Regions from separate parts of the Mycobacterium sp. NPDC050853 genome, predicted to be linked through region 2. Evidence: predicted binding sites of a transcription regulator. Region 2 holds the regulator's gene; each other region holds the start of a gene.

Region 1 (4,511 bases), on a different contig from region 2:
TGTCGCCGAGTTGCGTGTGTATCCATCCGCGGACCCGCAGGATGTCGCGCTACCACCTGCCGAGCTACCCGATCGAATCGGCACACATCTGACGAGACACCATGGGTCTGGCGTCGAGTACGCGGATATCCGTGAGTATGTCCCGGGCGACTCTCTGCGGACGGTCAATTGGCGAGTCAGCGCGCGACGGGGACGCTTACATGTCACCGACCGGCTCACGGACCGCGCAGCCGATCTCGTTGTTCTCATCGACGCCTATCCGCAGCCGTTGGGCCCGGCGACCACGGCGACCGAGCGATCCGCGCGCGGTGCGGCGCAGCTCGTGCAGTCGGTGTTGCAGCGCGGCGACCGCGCGGGCGTTGTCGTGTTGGGCAGTGCACCGCGGTGGCTTTCTCCTGATATAGGCCGTCACCAGTTCTACCGCGTGCTTGATGCCATTCTCGATGCCGGAGAGTGGCATTCGCAAAGCCCCAGCGCGCTTGCCCCACGTGCAGCGATGCCGCCCAACTCGATCGTCGTGGCATTTTCCACCCTTTTGAATGCCGATTTCGGCCTTGCGCTTACCGACCTTCGGCGACGCGGGCACCCCGTCCTGGTGGTTGATGTGCTCGATCGCTTGCCATTTCGTGTAGAACCAGATCCGATCGTCGCGCGTTGGTGGCGGTTGGAGCGCTCGCGGATGTACCGCAACATCGCCGTGACGGGTGTCGATGTGATCGCCTGGAGCCAGGACGCCGGACTCAACCACGCGATGCATCTCATACCGCAGCGCCAACGAATCGGACGGCGCAGATGAACGTACGCGCGATAGTCGCTGCCGCTCTCGGCCTCTTGATGGTGACAGCAGCGGTCGGTGGGATCACAAAATATGCTGTACCGGTATCGGTTTGCGCGACGGTCTTGGTTCTCGCCGGTCTTCGGTTTCGGATAGCCGCGATACTCGCGGTGCTATCGGCCATCGGTGCATTGGCGCTGGGTAACACTCCCGCAGTGTTGGCAACGCTCTCCGGCCTCGCGGCCGCGACCTATCTGCTCACCGCCTATCCCCTGCACTTGCCCTCCGCCGTCATTGCCGTCAGAAATGAGGTGATCATTCCCGCGCTGCTGTTCGCATGCGCGGCATTGCTCGCCACAGCACTACCCGTGCAGGGACAGTCCTGGCTGCCGTTCATCGTGCCGGTCACGGTCGTACTTATCTATGTCGTCGCCGTGTGGCCATTTACCCGGATCTACCCAGGCAGTGGTGGCGCCGTGGACCGATAGACGGTTCCCGTCGGTGTCGTGATCTCGACGGTGTGCCGATCCGGACCGAGCACAGACGTTGCGTTCCAACCCGGCGCCTCTTTGACGTAGTTGCATCGCTCGCAGAGGCCTTGACCGTTGTCGAATGAGGTCGCCCCACCCCGTGCACTCCCGACGACATGATCGTGGTGGCGAATCGGAACGTCACAGTACGGTGTGCGGCAGGTTTGGTCGCGGAGGTCGATCAGCTCGGCCAATCCCTTGGGGAACAGGCGACTTCGCGAATCTGAGGTCACCAAGGCACCCGTGCCACAGCATCGATACAACCGCCGCGCGAGGACCTTCGCACCGGCGCTGACGGCATCGGAAATGAGCCTGCGCGCCACTCCCGCAGGGACAGGTCCGTGACCCGCGATAGTGGCGGGCTCGACACCCCCGCCAAGTAGGGCCTCATCGGAGATCGTGATGTTCACGCCGATGGGCACAGCCTCGGCGGTTGATACGCCGGTCACCCGTTCCACCAGGGTGTCGGCCATGATCTGCCCTTGGCCGCGAACAGGATCCATTGATGTATCGGCGGCCCGTTTGAGAGCCGCGTACACAGCCACTCCCTGTTTCACCGGCAGCAGTGCCGTCAGGTAGGTCATGGTGTCGGGTGCAGGACGGATGGATACTCGGCGTTCACTCTCCGCTCGACGTGCACGGCGCACCACGGCCTCGGCATCCAGCCGATAGGCCAGGCGTTTCGCCTCTGCGGTGAGCCTGGCATCGCCCATTCCGTGCAGCCACGCCACGTCCGCGCACATCTCGACGTCGATCTTCTGCCGGTCCTCGACGACGAGGTAGGCGGTTTCGCGCACCAGAATCGTCGCGCGCCATTCGTTGAGCGCGCCGCACTCCAATGCCGCGAGCGTGTGAGGCATCTCGTGGACGAGCGCCTTCGCGAAGCCGAGGTGACGGCTGCCACGGGCCGGCGAATCCTGCCGCGCCAAGGCCACCTCCGCGGCTACTCCCATCCCCTGCCGACGCCGAGGCACTCCCTTGGCGGCCTCATCCGCACGGCGGGCACGGTCGAGCAGCACCGTGGCATGAGCTTGCTCCGCGGCGGCCGCGGCCTTCATCCGCTCTAGCTCGGCGATTCGGTCGACGAGCCGGGCCGCCTCGGCAGCTGGATCGGTGGGGAACATGCCATCACGTTACTAGAACGTACGTTCGAGTAACGATCGGATCATGCTGTTATCCACAGCCATTCGAGCAATCGTCAAGTTATCCACAATCTCACTGATTGGCGGAAACCAACGCCCTAACGTGCTAGCTGCGCCAGCTGCACCGTGGCGAGCCGTAGGTCGTCGATCGAATCAATCGGATCGACGTATCCGACTCGGGTCACCGCCCACCCCCGCGGAGTGCTCACCCTGATGTCCAACCCGTACCGGTCCGCCCGCTCACAGCGCGCCGCGGTAGCGTCCGGATATCCGCCCAGTCGTTGCGCCATATCGAGCAGCGCCTGCCCATGGTCATCGTTGAGGTGACTAATGGCACCGGCGGCGTTGGTGGAGACGGGATCCGATGAGGCCGAATGATATTCGGAACCACTTGTCGAGTCCATGCGGCCATAGCCACCAACCCAACGCACTCGGTCAACCGCCAGGAGCCAGACGGTGAAGTCGCTGTACTCGATGTAGTAACGAGCGGCCGGCACCGCGGCGATATGCGCCTCTCGCGCCGCGGGTAACTCTTCCGGACTCGGCTGGCGCACCGCCCCGGCGAGGGTGATCCGGGTATTGGCGAGCGGGTCCTCGGGCGGGTTGGGCGCCACGATCGAAACACTTGCCCTGGCATCACGCATCAGGTTGCGGCCGTGCTCGGCCATTCGCGAGACGCACAGCACCGGATCCCCGTCCAGCAGCCCGTAGGTGACCAGCGAAGCCCAGGGGTCACCCTCGGCGGACAGAGTCGCAAGCGTCGCGATGTTCGTGGACGCCGCGACGGTTCGGGCCTCCTCGGCGGCCGATGGTCTAGCCGGATTGGCAACGTCTGTCAGGGGTGGGGCGATGGTGGGCGCATCGCCCGGATCGCCGTGATCGCGAGAGGCCATGGCGACAGCCTAAGTCAAGTACGACGTCTCGTTCATCAGTCGGACCGATGCCGGCCCGTCCGAATAGAACTCGGCGATGCTCAGCGAGGCCAAATCCAGGTGCAGCCGGTATAACAGACTGGGCCCGGCGTCGAGCGCCAGGCGCAGCAGCGTCTTGATGGGCGTGACATGCGAGACCACCAAAACCGTTGCGCCACCGTGCTCGGCGATAATCCGGTTGCGGGCCCGCCGCACCCGGTGGTGCACGGTGTCGAAGCTCTCCCCTTCTGGCGGAGTCACCGAGGTATCGCTGAGCCAGCGGCCGTGCAGCTCCGGATCACGCTCGGCCGCTTCGGAGAACGTCAAACCCTCCCATGTACCGAAGTCTGTTTCGATCAGATCGTCATCGACGGTGTATGGAACCCCAAGCGCATCGGCGGCCGCGGCCGCAGTCTCGCGGGCGCGACTCAATGGTGAGCTGATGACGGCCGAGATGCCGCCGCGGCCTGCGAGGTATCGCGCTGCCATTGCGGCCTGCTCGCGACCAAGTTCAGTCAGCTCGGGGTTTCCGCGTCCCGAGTAGCGGCGCTGCACCGAAAGTTCCGTCTGCCCATGGCGTAACAACAGCATCCGGGTGGGCTTGCCGCGCGCCCCGGTCCAGCCCGGTGCGGTATCAGCCGGCTTGGCCTTGGGCTCTGCGGCTTCCTTGGGCTTCTTCGGCTGCTTTGGTTCGATGCCGCTGGCGCGGTCCATCGCCTCGTTGGCCAGCCGGTCGGCGTGCTTATTGCGTTCTCGCGGAATCCACTTGTAATTGACCGATTCGAACTGCATGGCCGCAGTGACGGCCTGCCGGTACAAAGTGATCAGGTCGGGATGCTTGACCTTCCACCTGCCGGACATCTGCTCGACAACGAGCTTGGAGTCCATCGAGACGCTCACCTCGGTGGCGCCGAGCCGTGCCGCCTCGGCGAGTCCCGCTATCAGACCGCGGTATTCGGCCACATTGTTAGTCGCGTGACCGATCGCCTCGCACGCCTCCCCCAATACCGTCTCGTGATCCGGGGCGAACACCACCGTGCCATACCCGGCCAATCCCGGATTACCACGCGAACCACCATCAGCCTCGACAAGAACCTTCACAGACGTACCAGGACCGCGCCGCACTCGGGGCACCGCAGTACCTCGTCTGCGT
Region 2 (4,511 bases):
TCTCGTCGAGCGGCTCATCCTGGTCTCGCCCGGCGGGGTCACCAAGGACGTCAACATCGTATTGCGTTGCGCATCATTGCCCTTCGTCGGCGATGCGCTCGGGCTGTTGAGACTGCCGCTGGCCATGCCGATCGTTCGGCTCACGGGCGCCTTGGCGCGAGCGACGCTGGGCCGCGCGGGAATGGCACGCGATATCCCCGATGTGCTGCGGGTTCTCTCCGATCTCCCCGAACCCCGGGCCTCGGCCGCATTCACCCGAACACTGCGTGCCGTGGTGGATTGGCGAGGCCAGGTGGTGACCATGCTGGACCGATGTTATTTGACTGAATCGGTTCCCGTGCAGCTGATTTGGGGTAGCGACGATTTGGTCATTCCCGTCAGCCATGGCCATTTCGCACACGCCGCGATGCCCGGCTCCACCCTGGAGATCTTTGACCGGTCGGGACATTTTCCGTTCCATGACGACCCTGAGCGGTTCATCCGCATCGTTCGCCAGTTCATCGCTTCCACCGAACCCGCCGAGTACGACGAGGCCGAGTTACGCCGCATGTTGCGCACCGGCGTCACCGAACATGCGATCAGCGGGGCCGCTCGCACACGCATGGCAGTACTCGACGCCATGGGCACCGACGAACGCAGCGCTACCTAATCGCACGAGAGACCAAGCGCTGTTAGAGGTTTCCGCAGTTCACGGGTACCCGAGTACGGAGCGCTCGGGAGACGTAGAGTCGAAGAATGAGCGTTGCTGTTGCGGTTGTTCGCGTATTCACCGACGAGACAGGCAAGTTCGGCAATCCCCTGGGGATCGTCAACGCAGCCGACGTGGCCGCGACGGAACGCCAGGAGGTCGCCACCCGGCTTGGTTTCAGCGAAACAGTTTTCGTCGATCTTCCTGCTGAAGGATCCAACACCGCACATCTGAGGATCTTCACTCCGGCATCCGAACTCCCCTTCGCCGGACATCCGACCGTGGGATTGGCGTGGTGGCTGCGCGAACGCGGGACGCCGGTCAATACCCTGCAGGTCCCCGCGGGGGTCCTCCAGGTGAACTACGACGATCGCACGTGGATACGGGCACGGTCCGAGTGGGCCCCGGAGACCGACTTCCACGAGTCAGACTCCCCCGCCGATGTGGAAGCCGCCGATCCCGCCGACTACGCGGATGAATTGCTGCATTGCGTATGGGCCTGGCAGGACCGCAACGCCAGCCTGGTGCGATCACGTGTGTTCGCCTCCGACCTGGGTCTCGCCGAGGACGAAGCGACCGGGGCGGTGGCAGCGCGGTTGACCGACTTGTTGAGCCGCGACCTGATCATCAATCAGGGCAAGGGATCGCAGATTCTCACGCAGTGGAGCCCGGAGGGCTGGGTGACGATCGGCGGCCACGTCGTCGCCGATCAATCGTTGACGTTGGACTAGAGCGGCCAGAGCGCACGACCAAAAGGTCAGGATGCCGTCGGTGCGTCCCGGTGGGCCCGCAGTGCGGCGATCTCGCGCTCGAAGTCTTCGGCTGAGCTGAATCCGCGATATACCGAAGCGAAGCGCAGGTAGGCGACCTCATCAAGATCGCGGAGCGGGCCGAGAATGGCCAGACCTACTTCATTGCTGGGAATTTCCGGGGATCCGGCAGCCCGGACGGCATCCTCAACCTTCTGGGCGAGGAGATTCAGTGCGTCGTCATCGACATCACGCCCCTGGCAGGCCCGACGCACCCCCTTGATCACCTTGTCGCGACTGAACGGCTCGGTGACGCCGCTGCGCTTCACGACGGCCAGCACAGCGGTCTCGACGGTGGTGAAACGACGGCCGCACTCAGGGCATGAGCGCCGTCGACGGATCGCCTGACCTTCATCCGCTTCGCGGGAATCGACAACGCGTGAGTCGGGATGACGGCAGAACGGACAGTGCATTACTGCTCCTTCGCCGGTTCTAGACTCCAAGTCGTTGGTCTGGATGGGCTGACGCACAGTGCAGCGCGCCCAGACCGGTGTCGAGGATACCCGTGCTCCGGCTCGTTCGAAGGTCACGTCCGTGCGCCGATCAGCCGACCGGGGAAACCAACGTCTGACCCGCTTGCACTGTCGCTGAATCGAGTTCATTCAGTTCACGAATCTTGGACACCACCGCCGCGCGCGGCGCATCCGGTGCGACACGCGAGGCCACGTCAGCCAGGGTCTCTCCTGGAGCGACCTGGACTACCGCCACACGATCCGGCAGGCCGGATCCTCCGATTCCGGCGGCGCTGATCTGTCCGAGCATCAGCAGCCACATCGTCGCCACCGCAGCGCCCACCGCAACGACGACGGTGGCCTTCAGGCTCACCGGTCGGCGATGATGCACTGCGGTCGAGACTCGAACCCCGGTGCCTCGGTACGCAACCGGCCGGCCGGCGGGCCTCCGGTATGCGACAGTGCGCACAGGCAGCGCACGACGTTGCGTCAGCGGGTATTGCGCGCTGTACGCACGTGCCTGCGGGGCGCACTCGCGTGGCGTGTATTCACGGCGTGTGGTGAGAACGTTTGTGCTCATCTGTATGCCCTTCCTGTCCTGTCGATCGGGAGGTCCGTTCGCTCTTATGTTCGAATGTACTCGATCATGTGTTCGATGTCCGAACATGTGATCGATTTGTAGCATCCACCACCGACAAGTGCTCCTGACCAGCGCTAATCACCACGCCAGCCGGCCACGGAGACGTAAAATGCGACACGCATCGAACACATGTTTGATAAAAGAGGTCGACAGGTCTAGATTCGGGCCCATGAGCGATACACCCAGCAAGGGATCCGCCACCGGTTCACTGACAGAGCGCCAGCGGACCATTCTGGAGGTCATCCGCGCATCGGTGAATGAGCGGGGCTACCCCCCGAGCATCCGCGAAATTGGTGACGCCGTCGGCCTCACATCCACTTCTTCGGTCGCCCATCAGCTACGCACGCTCGAACAGAAGGGCTTCCTGCGACGCGATCCCAATCGCCCACGTGCCGTTGATGTGCGAGGGATTGGCGATCTACAGAGGACATCGGCCACCACTGACGTGGCCGGTTCCGGCGATCTGCCCGAGCCGACATTCGTGCCGGTCCTGGGGCGTATCGCCGCCGGTGGGCCCATCCTGGCCGAGGAGGCCGTGGAGGACGTGTTCCCGCTCCCCCGCGAGCTGGTCGGCGAGGGATCACTGTTCCTGCTCAAGGTGGTCGGCGAATCAATGATCGACGCCGCGATATGCGATGGCGACTGGGTCGTGGTCCGCCAACAGAACGTCGCCGACAACGGCGATATCGTGGCCGCGATGATCGACGGTGAGGCGACTGTCAAGACATTCAAGCGGACAGCGGGTCAAGTCTGGCTGATGCCGCACAACCCACTGTTCGAGCCGATCCCCGGTAATGACGCCGCCATCCTCGGCAAGGTCGTCACCGTCCTCCGCAAGATCTAGGCTGCGCCCGGCGGCGCCCCGGGGGCACAGCCATCCTCTGTGTTCCTGCCGTCCGGAGACGGCAGGAACATCTGGAAATGCGCGACATCGTGCCAGGCGCCTAGCTTGTGCCCGATCTTCCGGTAGAGCCCAACCTGCTCGAATCCCATTGCTCGGTGCAGCTTTTCACTTGCCGCGTTGGGCACCACCACTACGGCCAGCACCGTGCGGTAACCCAGATCGCGGAGCCGATCGAGTAGCGCGGAATAGAGCCGGCGCCCCGTCCCCCGCTGGTGCCGAGTGCCGTCCACGTACACGCTAACTTCACACGCCCATTGGTAGGCGGTGCGCGATTTCCATGGCACCGCATAGGCATAACCAAGGATCTCGCCGCCATCCTCGGCCACTAGCCAGGCGTGCCGGTGGGCCGCCGACCGGATGCGTTCGGCAAGAACGACATCCGACGGCGGCACCTCCTCGAACGAGATGGCCGTATCGGTCACATACGGCGCATAGATCGCCGCACAGGCGGCCGCGTCGTCCGCAGCCGCGTCACGAATGATCATTGGGCGCTAGAGCGAACGCCCGATGATCTCCTTCATGATCTCGGTGGTTCCGCCGTAGATGGTCTGGACGCGTGAGTCCATGAAGGCGCGGGCGACCGGGTATTCACGCATGAAGCCGTAGCCACCGTGCAGCTGAAGGCAGCGGTCGATCAGGTGAACCTGCTTCTCGGTGCTGTACCACTTGGCCATCGCGGCCTGCTCGACACTCAGTTCCTTCTTGTTGAGCAGGGTGATGAACTCATCGACCATGATCCGGATCATCGTGGCATCGGTGGCGAGCTCGGCCAGCAGGAAGCGGCTGTTCTGGAAGCTCTTGATCGGCTTACCGAACGCCTTACGCTCGGACGTGTACTGGATGGTCGCCTCAAGCATGGTTTCCATGGCAGCGGCGGCCACGACGGCGATCGACATGCGCTCCTGCGGCAGGTTCTGCATCAGGTACACGAAGCCCTGGCCTTCTTCACCCAGCAGGTTGGCGGCGGGCACCCGAACATCGGTGAAGGACAGCTCGGCGGTGTCCTGCGCATCCAAGC
Region 3 (4,511 bases), 140 kb from region 2:
TCGTTGCGGTGCGGCAGGCGCTGCAGGCTGCCGGGATCGATTACGAGTCGGCGGAAGCGAGCTTTCAGCCGTCGGTGAGCGTCCCCGTCGATGTCGACGGGGCCCGCAAGGTGTTCAAGCTGGTCGACGCGCTGGAGGACAGCGACGACGTGCAGAACGTCTACACCAACGTGGACCTGTCCGATGAGGTGCTGGCCGCGCTCGACGAGGACTGACCGGCCGCCCAGACCGCCAGGGTCACCACCGCGGTGGTGACGAGCACGGCGCCGATGGTGTCCGTGACGTAGTGATACCCGCAGGCAACCTGCCCGAGTAGCCCCAGCGTGCTGACGATCGCAGCGGCAACGAAGGACCACATCGCCCCGCCGGCCACCAGCACGACCATTCCCATCACCGATACCACCAGCGTGGTGTGGCCGCTGGGGTAGGCGAGGTAGCCGCCCTTCTCGCGTCCCACGAGCAGCTTGGTGGCCTGAGTGGTCCAGATCGCGACGAACGGACAGGCGAGTACCACCGCCGCCACCCGCCAGCGCCGGCGATACAGCTCGAAGCCGATGCAGGCCAGCAGTACCGGTCCGAGCAGCGCCCAGTCGGTGAAGATCAATAGCCAGCGTGGCTGCACCCCGAATACCTGTTGGGTCGCATCGAAAAACCAGATGTCAAAGGGTGTTGAACCCTTCCCGACGGTGAATCCGAGCACCAACATCGTGATCACGCCAAGGGGAGGCCACCACTGAATCGTTTTCTGGATCGACAGGTTTCCGGCAGACACTATGACGACAGTAATCGTCGGGAATGTAACGCCACCCGTGCGGCGTTACTGTGATGTCAACGACTGTTGGTCAACATGTGTTGACAGCTATGTCAAGTAGGCGTACATCTTAGACATCTAGGAGTGAAGGGAGGCCCGTCATGGCCACACAAACAGTCATCTCGGCGCCCGAATCGACGAGTCTCTGGCGCACCGCGCGTGCCGTACTCGCGCTGCCGGTCACCATGACAGTCCTCATTCCACTGGTCATCCTCTACGGATTGGGCATGGAAGTGCCCTCGTGGATGTCGGACCAGATGTCGATGGCGGCGACGGTGATCGGGACGCTGTTGATCGGTGCGGGCCTGTTCCTGGTGACGCGGACGGTGCTGCTCTTCCATCAGATCGGTAAGGGTTCTTTGGCGCCATTCGATCCACCGACCCGACTGGTGGTCTTCGGTCCCTACCGCTACGTGCGCAACCCGATGATCACCGGAGTGATCGCCATCCTGGTGGGCGAGGCACTCGCCGTGAACTCTGTTGGTCTGCTGATCTTCGCGGCGGTGTTCATTACCGTCAACGCCATCTACTTCCCCCTGGTTGAGGAACGCGGCCTGTTGAAGCGGTTCGGCCGCGACTACGCCGAGTACTCCCAGCACGTACCGCGATGGATTCCGAGGCTGCGCCCCTGGGCTCAGCCCGCGGCCTGAGGTGCGGGTGCGTCGAGGTAGTGCTGAATGATTGGCGCTAACCAGTCGATGACCTGCTCGCGCGTCATGTCCACCACGGGACTCAAGTTGAGGATGTAGCGGCATGCGGCGAAGCCGATCATCTGCGTGCCAACCAGGGCAGCACGCTCGAGGATGTGATCCGAGATCACTGGCGCCATGGCAGGAACCGTCTGGCTGCTGAAGATGTCCTCCATTCGCGCTCGCGCGGATTCGTGCGATACCGCGGCGCGTAGGAGTGCGACCATCGTGTCGTCTACTTCCCAGCGGTCCATGAAGTGCTCGACCATCGTCGTGCCGAGCTCGGCATGGGGCACTGCGGTGAGATCAGGCAGGCACAGGTCGAAGTTGGCGGCCGCCGCGAACAGCTTTGCCTTGTTGCCGTAATAGCGCATCACCAGGGACGGGTCGATACCCGCGGTCGCTGCGATGGCTCGGATGGTTGCCTTCTCGTAGCCGACGCCGGCGAAGTGTTCCTGGGCAGCCTCAAGGATGGCCGCGCGGGTGGCGTCCGATCGCCGAGGTTCGGTGGACATGCGCTGAGTTTAGGCCAACGAGCGTTGACATTTGGAGAGCCCTCGCGTGTTGATATGCCGGATGGGCGAAACCCCTCGATATGCTGATCGAACAGTTGTTCTACGGCGAGAGGGCTGACACGTGCGGGTGATGGGAGTCGACCCGGGTCTTACCCGGTGTGGCCTGTCCATGGTCGAGGCCTCCTCGGGCCGCAAGGTGGTTGCCCTGGATGTCGACGTCGTGCGTACCCCGGCCAATCAGCCTCTCCCGCAACGACTTCTGGCGATCAGTGAGGTCGTCGAACACTGGATGGACACTCACCGCCCCGATGTGGTCGCCATCGAGCGTGTCTTTGCTCAGCACAACGTCTCCACCGTGATGGGAACCGCTCAAGCCGGCGGGGTGATCGCGCTGTGCGCCGCAAGACGGGGAATCGAGGTGTATTTCCACACCCCGTCGGAAGTCAAGGCAGCGGTAACCGGCAACGGGCGGGCGGATAAATCGCAAGTGACAGCCATGGTCACCCGCATCCTGCAGCTGCAGACGGCGCCGTCACCCGCGGACGCGGCGGATGCACTGGCCCTGGCAATCTGTCACTGCTGGCGTGCGCCCATGCTGGCGAGGATGGCCAAAGCGGAGGCCGCAGCGGAAAAGCAGCGGAAGGCCTTTGCGGCCCGAATGAAGGCGGTGGCGCGATGATGAGCCGCTTGCGCGAAGAAGGTGGTATCGAATGATTGCTTCGGTCAATGGCGAGGTCATCGACATTGCGCTCGATCATGTGGTGATCGAGGCCGCCGGTGTCGGATATCGCGTCAACGCCACCCCGGCGACACTGTCGACGCTGCGGCGCGGCACGCAGGTGCGGCTGATCACGGCGATGATTGTCCGCGAGGACTCGATGACCTTGTACGGCTTCACCGACACCGATGCCCGCGATCTGTTCATGACGCTGCTTGGGGTCTCTGGTGTGGGGCCCAAGATCGCGATGGCCACGCTCGCGGTGTACGACGCACCGACGCTGCGTCAGGCACTGGGCGATGGCGATGTCACGGCGCTGACCCGGGTGCCGGGGATCGGTAAGCGTGGCGCCGAGCGCCTGGTGCTGGAACTGCGGGAGAAGGTGGCGGCCGCCCCGAGCGGATCCACCGAGCTGGGCCGCGGCACTGGATCGCTGGTGCGCACACAGGTCATCGAGGCGCTTACGGGCCTCGGATTCCCCGCCAAACAAGCCGAGCAAGCCACCGATGCCGTGCTGGCCCAAGACAATTCCGATGGCGACACCTCGACCGTATTGCGCTCGGCACTGACGCTGCTGGGTAAGACGCGATGAGTCGCTTCGACGAGTTCGGGGACCTTGAGGCCGAGGAGGAGGGCTTCGAAACCGCCGAGATGTCCAGTGCCCTGACGGTCGGCGAGGGCGATGTCGACGCAGGATTGCGGCCGCGGACCCTGCACGAGTTCATCGGCCAGCCACGCGTGCGCGAGCAGCTGGAGCTCGTGTTGTCCGGCGCGAAGAATCGTGGCAGCACCCCGGACCACATCCTGCTGTCCGGTCCGCCCGGGCTCGGGAAGACCTCATTGGCCATGATCATCGCCGCCGAGTTGGGCTCCGCGCTACGGGTGACCTCGGGGCCGGCGCTGGAAAGAGCCGGCGACCTCGCGGCGATGCTGAGCAACCTCGTGGAAAACGATGTGCTGTTCATCGACGAGATCCACCGCATCGCCCGGCCCGCCGAGGAAATGTTGTATCTGGCCATGGAGGACTTTCGCGTCGATATCGTCGTCGGCAAGGGACCCGGTGCGACGTCGATCCCCCTGGAAGTGGCCCCGTTCACGTTGGTCGGCGCGACCACCCGATCAGGAGCGCTCACCGGGCCGCTGCGGGACAGATTCGGATTCACGGCCCATATGGACTTCTATGAGCCCCCCGAGCTCGAACTCGTGCTGGCCCGGTCGGCGGGAATCCTCGGTATCGAACTGGGGGACGACGCCGGTGTGGAAATCGCCCGACGGTCACGGGGCACCCCGCGTATCGCCAACCGACTGCTGCGCAGGGTCCGCGACTACGCGGAAGTGCGCGCGGACGGCGTGATCACCATCGATGTCGCGAAGTCCGCCCTAGAGGTATACGACGTAGACGAACTGGGTCTGGATCGTCTCGACAGAGCGGTGCTTTCGGCCCTGACGCGCAGCTTCGGTGGCGGTCCGGTGGGCGTGTCAACGCTGGCGGTGGCGGTCGGGGAGGAGTCGACCACTGTAGAAGAGGTATGCGAGCCATTCCTGGTGCGTGCCGGGATGCTGGCCCGTACGCCGCGCGGACGCGTGGCGACCCCATTGGCGTGGACGCATCTGGGTCTGACCCCGCCGCCGCAGGCGCTGGGGCAGACCGGACTGTTTGATTGACACGACGCTCCAGTCCTGGCGGGCACGGGGTTCGCGTCGATTCCGCAGAGTCGGATGGCACACTGGTGGCTTGTCGCGCGCTCGTTCACGCAGACCGTGCTTGATCTTGTGAA
Region 4 (4,511 bases), on a different contig from region 2:
ATGGCTCCCATCGGTTCCCACGACGCTTCTAGCCCCAGTTGGCTGCGCACGACATCTCCCGCGAAGATGGTGGACCCAATCCAGCAGCTGCCCACACCTCGCGCGGCCAACGTCACCAGCAGTGCCTGTACCGCTGCGCCGACTGCGACGGTGAACATGGTGCGTTCCGCGCCGGTGCGACGCTCGTCGGGATAGTCGTGGGCGCCGTCGGGCACCAGGAACGGGATCACGACTTCCGGCGCGTCATAGAGGATCTGTCCGCGTGCCACCCGCTTGTCCACGGATTCGGGGGTGCGGCCGTCCCCGGTGAGGTCGCCGGCCCATGCCTGCTTCATGGCATCCAAGAGAGCGTGCCGCATTGTCAGATCCCGCACCCACACGAATCGCACCGGATGGGTGTGATGCGGAGCGGGTGCGGTCAGCGCCTCGCCGATGGCTTCGCGTAGCAGGTCGGGATCCACTGCGGTGTCGGTGAATTGTCGGACTGAGCGGCGTACCAGTACCGCGTCGCGGCGGCCCTGCTCCAAGGCTTCGGCGGTGCCGAGCCAGAACAAGTCGTCCGGACCCGAGCGCAAGAGATCGCGGGCGACGCTGCCGTCGTCGGGCACCGAAAGTCCTCGCACCACCGCTACCGGCACGTCGGTGAGCTTGCCCTTGACCAAATCGGCTGCAGCCGCAATCTCATCGGCTATGGCGACCTCGGTCACCTGAAGCTCGTTGCCGTGCTTATCTTTTGCACCGGCGTAGGCGTAGAGGACGGATATGCCGGAGGAGCCGATGGCCGCATCGGTCTGGCCGTTGCGCCAGGCTCGCCCCATGGTGTCGGTGACCACTACCGCCACGTTCACGCTCAGCTGCCGTGACAGTGCCGCCCGGACCGCCGCAGCGCTGCCGTCGGGGTCGACGGGAAGCAACACGAGTTCGGCCGTGTCCACATTGGATGCGTCGATTCCGGCGGCGGCCTGCACGATGCCGATGGTGTTCTCGGTGATCAGCGTCTTGCCCTTGCGGGCTAACACGCGGACCGACTCGGAATCGATCAGTTTGCGCCGCAGGCTGTCTCGGGCCTCGGGATCGGTGGGTGCGGCGACGATCCGGCCCTCGGCCTTGGAGATGATTTTGCTGGTGATCACCACCACATCACCGTCGCGTAGCCACGGTGCCGCCGCGGCTATGGCCGCGGCCACATCGTCACCGGGGCGGAATTCGGGTAAACCCGCGACCGGTAGGATTTCGATCGGCTTGGCCGAACCATGTTCGGGTGCAGGGGAATCCGCAGGTGAATTCATAGTTTCACTCCGGCCAGGTCGAGTCCCGCACGCACCATCGCCGCCGTTGCGTCCGGGTCGGTCATGAGCAGCGGAACCGACCGTACCTGAACTCCCTCAATGTGAGCTGCATCACCCTCGTCGACCAGCCAGCCGTCCAGGATGCCGGTCTGCGCGCGGGCGCCGAAGTGTTCTCCGACACCCTGTGAGCTCACCTCGACACCGATCACGCGCAAACAATCGTCGGCCATTCCGCGGAGCGGCTTCCCGGACACGATCGGCGAGTAACCGATCACCGGAGCCGAGGTTGTGCGGAGCGCCCCGCGAACTCCACCCACCGCCAAGATGGCCCCGATGCTGACCACCGGATTGGACGGCGCCAGCAAGACCACATCGGCGTCGGCGATGGCCTCGGCAACGCTCGGGGTGGCCTTTGCTTCGTCCGCTCCGACGAACGCGAAGCTGTGTGTGGGGACCTGCGCCCGATGCTGCACCCACCACTGTTGGAAATGGATCGCGCGCTGCTCTCCGTCGGCGGGGTCGGTGATCACCACGTGGGTCTCACACCGGTCGTCGCTGGCGGGTAACAGGCGGACCCCGGGCTGCCATCGATTGCATAACGCTTCGGTGACCGCTGATAGCGGGTAACCGGCTCGCAGCATTTGACTGCGTATGAGGTGAGTGGCCAGGTCCCTGTCGCCGAGCGAGAACCAGTCGGGCTGGGCGCCATAGGCGGCCAACTCCTCCATGGCGTTCCAGGTCTCGTCGCGGTGCCCCCAACCCCGCTCCGGGTCGACCCCCCCGCCGAGGGTGTACATGCAGGTGTCCAGGTCAGGGCAGATCCTGACGCCGTGCATCCAGGCGTCGTCGCCAATGTTCACGATGGCGTTTATCTGATGCTTGCTGGAATCTGATCCGAGCAAGCGCTGGACGCCGAGGAGGAAACGCGCTCCGCCGACGCCGCCGACGAGGACGGTGACTTTCACGTTGACCGAGACTAGTGCGCCGGCAATGATGCGACACGCCATGAGGGCGCCACGCCGTTTTTGTCGGTGGAAGATGGTATGAATTTTCGTCCTTCGCTTGACCCCGGCAGCGAACACGTGTGTAATCACAGCAGTGTCATTCCTCGGGCTGAGTTTGTAAGTCTCAGGCGCAGACCGGGATTCGATCAAATGTTCGAATCGAAATGGCCGGAAGTGAAGATTGTGGCACGAAACCGGGCAATACGAGTTGTATTCGGATGCGACAGGAACAGTGAGGAGGCGGGACGATGCTGTTCGGACACAGTGAATTTGGTGTACACGACGAGCTGAGTTCCGGCGTTGGCACGGGTGCGACGGGCTTACCGCCCGCACGTCCGCATCTGACGTTGGTACAGAACGATTTTGACGCGGTGTTGGGTGCCGCCGACGACCAGTGGCAAGAGAAGGCGCTCTGCGCGCAGACCGATCCCGAGGCGTTCTTCCCTGAGAAGGGTGGGTCGACTCGTGAGGCCAAGCGCATCTGCCTGGGCTGCGAGGTCAAGGACGAGTGCCTTGAGTCCGCATTGGCCAATGACGAGCGGTTCGGCATTTGGGGTGGGTTGTCCGAGCGTGAGCGCCGTCGCTTGAAGCGCGGCATCATCTGATTCGGTGTTCTGTGTTCGCCCCAGGGTGAGTTAATCGCCCTCGTCGGTGATGGTTGGGTCGATCACCGACGGTTCCACCCCCAGATGGGTGGCAACCTGCGCGACCAGTAGATCGTGCAGGAGATCCGACAAATCTCCAGATTTCTTCGCGCGCAATTCGATCGGCTTTCGGAATAGGACAATCCGCGCCCGGGTGGTGTTACCCCGGGTGTCCACACCGGCCGGAATCAGTCTTGCCAGCGGAATCGGCCCGTCTGCGATCACTTCCGGCGGCCATTGCACCGAATCCGGATCCTTGGGTTGGATGCGTGGAATCTCGTCGACCGCGACGTCCAAACCCTCCAGCCGTGCCTGCCACGCCCGTTCGATCGGTTCGTAGGCCTCCAGGACTGCCATATCGAAGCGCTCGGCACGTGAGCGCCAGCCGGGAACGGTGGGCGGTAGGAGAGGTCCGCGGAATTCGCGACCCCTTCGAGAGCCCTGCGAGCTCGATCCTCCAGAGGACCCACCGCGTCGTCCATCACGTGACATGTCCCGAATGGTATTCGCGATCCGTGGGGAAGGTGAGGCTGCTGAGACTGGGGAATAGCAACGGGCAGGTCACCGCCCGGTCTCACGACGCTTACGTTCTTCGCGCAAGCGGCGCATCACCGCTGACACCAGCGTGTCTGCGAGTCGGAACGTGTTTGCGCGCGATAGCCTCAACGCTTGTGAGAGCCCCCCGTCGCTGCTGTCGGCCCGGGTGCCCGAGTTTCGCCGTGGCGACATTGACATTCGTCTACGCGGATTCGACGGCCGTGGTCGGGCCGCTGTCCACGTCCAGTGAGCCGCATTCGTGGGATCTGTGTGCGCAGCACGCGAGCCGGATCACCGCGCCCCGAGGCTGGGAGCTGGTCCGTTACAGCGGCCCCATGCCGTCGAATCCCGAGGACGACGACCTGGTGGCCCTGGCCGACGCCGTGCGGGAGTCGACAGGCGGCGTCCGGCGGGTGGCGGCCGCCGGTTTTAGTGAGCCGATGCTCGATGTCGGTACCCACGCGGCCCCCGCCGCGTCTCGGCCCGTGCATCCGGCTCCGGTCGGGCGACGCCGTGGGCACCTGCGGGTTCTCCCTGATCCCGTCGAGTGAGGCTGGTCCGAACGAGCATGACCTGCGAGTGAGACTTGGGTACCTTCGGCTCGGTCTGCTGACATTCTCTAACCACTCGCCGGACGTTCACGTTCGATGCGGGCCGACCACTAGGCTGGCCAGCGATACCTAACGTCCTTCTCTCAACAGACCAACTCTCAATAGACCCATAGGAGAGCTTTCGTCATGGCCCGGTCCGCTGACGCTGTCCACGCCGTCATCAAGGCGTACGACGTCCGTGGCCTATTGGGCGAGCAGATCGACGAGTCCTTTGTCTTCGACGTGGGGTCCGCGTTCGCGCGGCTGGTCAGGGCGGAGTCCGCCGACCCCGACGGTCCGCTGCGGATCGTGGTGGGGCGCGATATGCGCGACTCGTCGCCGGGTTTGGCGCGGGCGTTCACCGACGGTGTCACCGCCCAGGGGCTCGACGTCGTGCTGATCGGACTCGCATCGACCGACCAGCTGTATTTCGCTTCCGGGTTGTTG

What was found. Region 2 encodes LexA, which represses DNA repair genes until DNA is damaged. Its sites were predicted from a motif close to CGAACANNTGTTCG; they were not measured.
Region 1: the regulator LexA is predicted to act here: its motif matches at 2,444-2,457, upstream of AB0H22_RS17325 (DUF222 domain-containing protein).
Region 3: the regulator LexA is predicted to act here: its motif matches at 2,104-2,117, upstream of ruvC (crossover junction endodeoxyribonuclease RuvC).
Region 4: the regulator LexA is predicted to act here: its motif matches at 2,437-2,450, upstream of cofD (2-phospho-L-lactate transferase).

What each region holds. Positions count from the first base shown of each region.
Region 1 is NZ_JBFAGW010000005.1:73,849-78,359, reverse strand. It holds gene AB0H22_RS17335 (DUF58 domain-containing protein) at 1-796, shown strand, start outside; gene AB0H22_RS17330 (hypothetical protein) at 793-1,263, shown strand; gene AB0H22_RS17325 (DUF222 domain-containing protein) at 1,230-2,429, opposite strand; gene AB0H22_RS17320 (DUF2470 domain-containing protein) at 2,546-3,340, opposite strand; gene AB0H22_RS17315 (bifunctional RNase H/acid phosphatase) at 3,350-4,459, opposite strand; gene AB0H22_RS17310 (C4-type zinc ribbon domain-containing protein) at 4,456-4,511, opposite strand, start outside.
Region 2 is NZ_JBFAGW010000004.1:230,255-234,765, forward strand. It holds gene AB0H22_RS15690 (alpha/beta hydrolase) at 1-649, shown strand, start outside; gene AB0H22_RS15695 (PhzF family phenazine biosynthesis isomerase) at 736-1,419, shown strand; gene nrdR (transcriptional regulator NrdR) at 1,446-1,910, opposite strand; gene AB0H22_RS15705 (LysM peptidoglycan-binding domain-containing protein) at 2,041-2,529, opposite strand; gene lexA (transcriptional repressor LexA) at 2,759-3,433, shown strand; gene AB0H22_RS15715 (N-acetyltransferase family protein) at 3,430-3,978, opposite strand; gene AB0H22_RS15720 (acyl-CoA dehydrogenase family protein) at 3,985-4,511, opposite strand, start outside.
Region 3 is NZ_JBFAGW010000004.1:85,887-90,397, reverse strand. It holds gene AB0H22_RS15010 (YebC/PmpR family DNA-binding transcriptional regulator) at 1-215, shown strand, start outside; gene AB0H22_RS15005 (phosphatase PAP2 family protein) at 161-772, opposite strand; partial or broken gene AB0H22_RS15000 (methyltransferase) at 913-1,374, shown strand; gene AB0H22_RS14995 (TetR family transcriptional regulator) at 1,446-2,015, opposite strand; gene ruvC (crossover junction endodeoxyribonuclease RuvC) at 2,137-2,694, shown strand; gene ruvA (Holliday junction branch migration protein RuvA) at 2,726-3,325, shown strand; gene ruvB (Holliday junction branch migration DNA helicase RuvB) at 3,322-4,398, shown strand.
Region 4 is NZ_JBFAGW010000001.1:368,832-373,342, reverse strand. It holds gene AB0H22_RS01855 (coenzyme F420-0:L-glutamate ligase) at 1-1,289, opposite strand, end outside; gene cofD (2-phospho-L-lactate transferase) at 1,286-2,254, opposite strand; gene AB0H22_RS01845 (WhiB family transcriptional regulator) at 2,635-2,898, shown strand; gene AB0H22_RS01840 (metallopeptidase family protein) at 2,929-3,429, opposite strand; gene AB0H22_RS01835 (DUF3499 domain-containing protein) at 3,609-4,025, shown strand; gene AB0H22_RS01830 (phosphomannomutase/phosphoglucomutase) at 4,212-4,511, shown strand, end outside.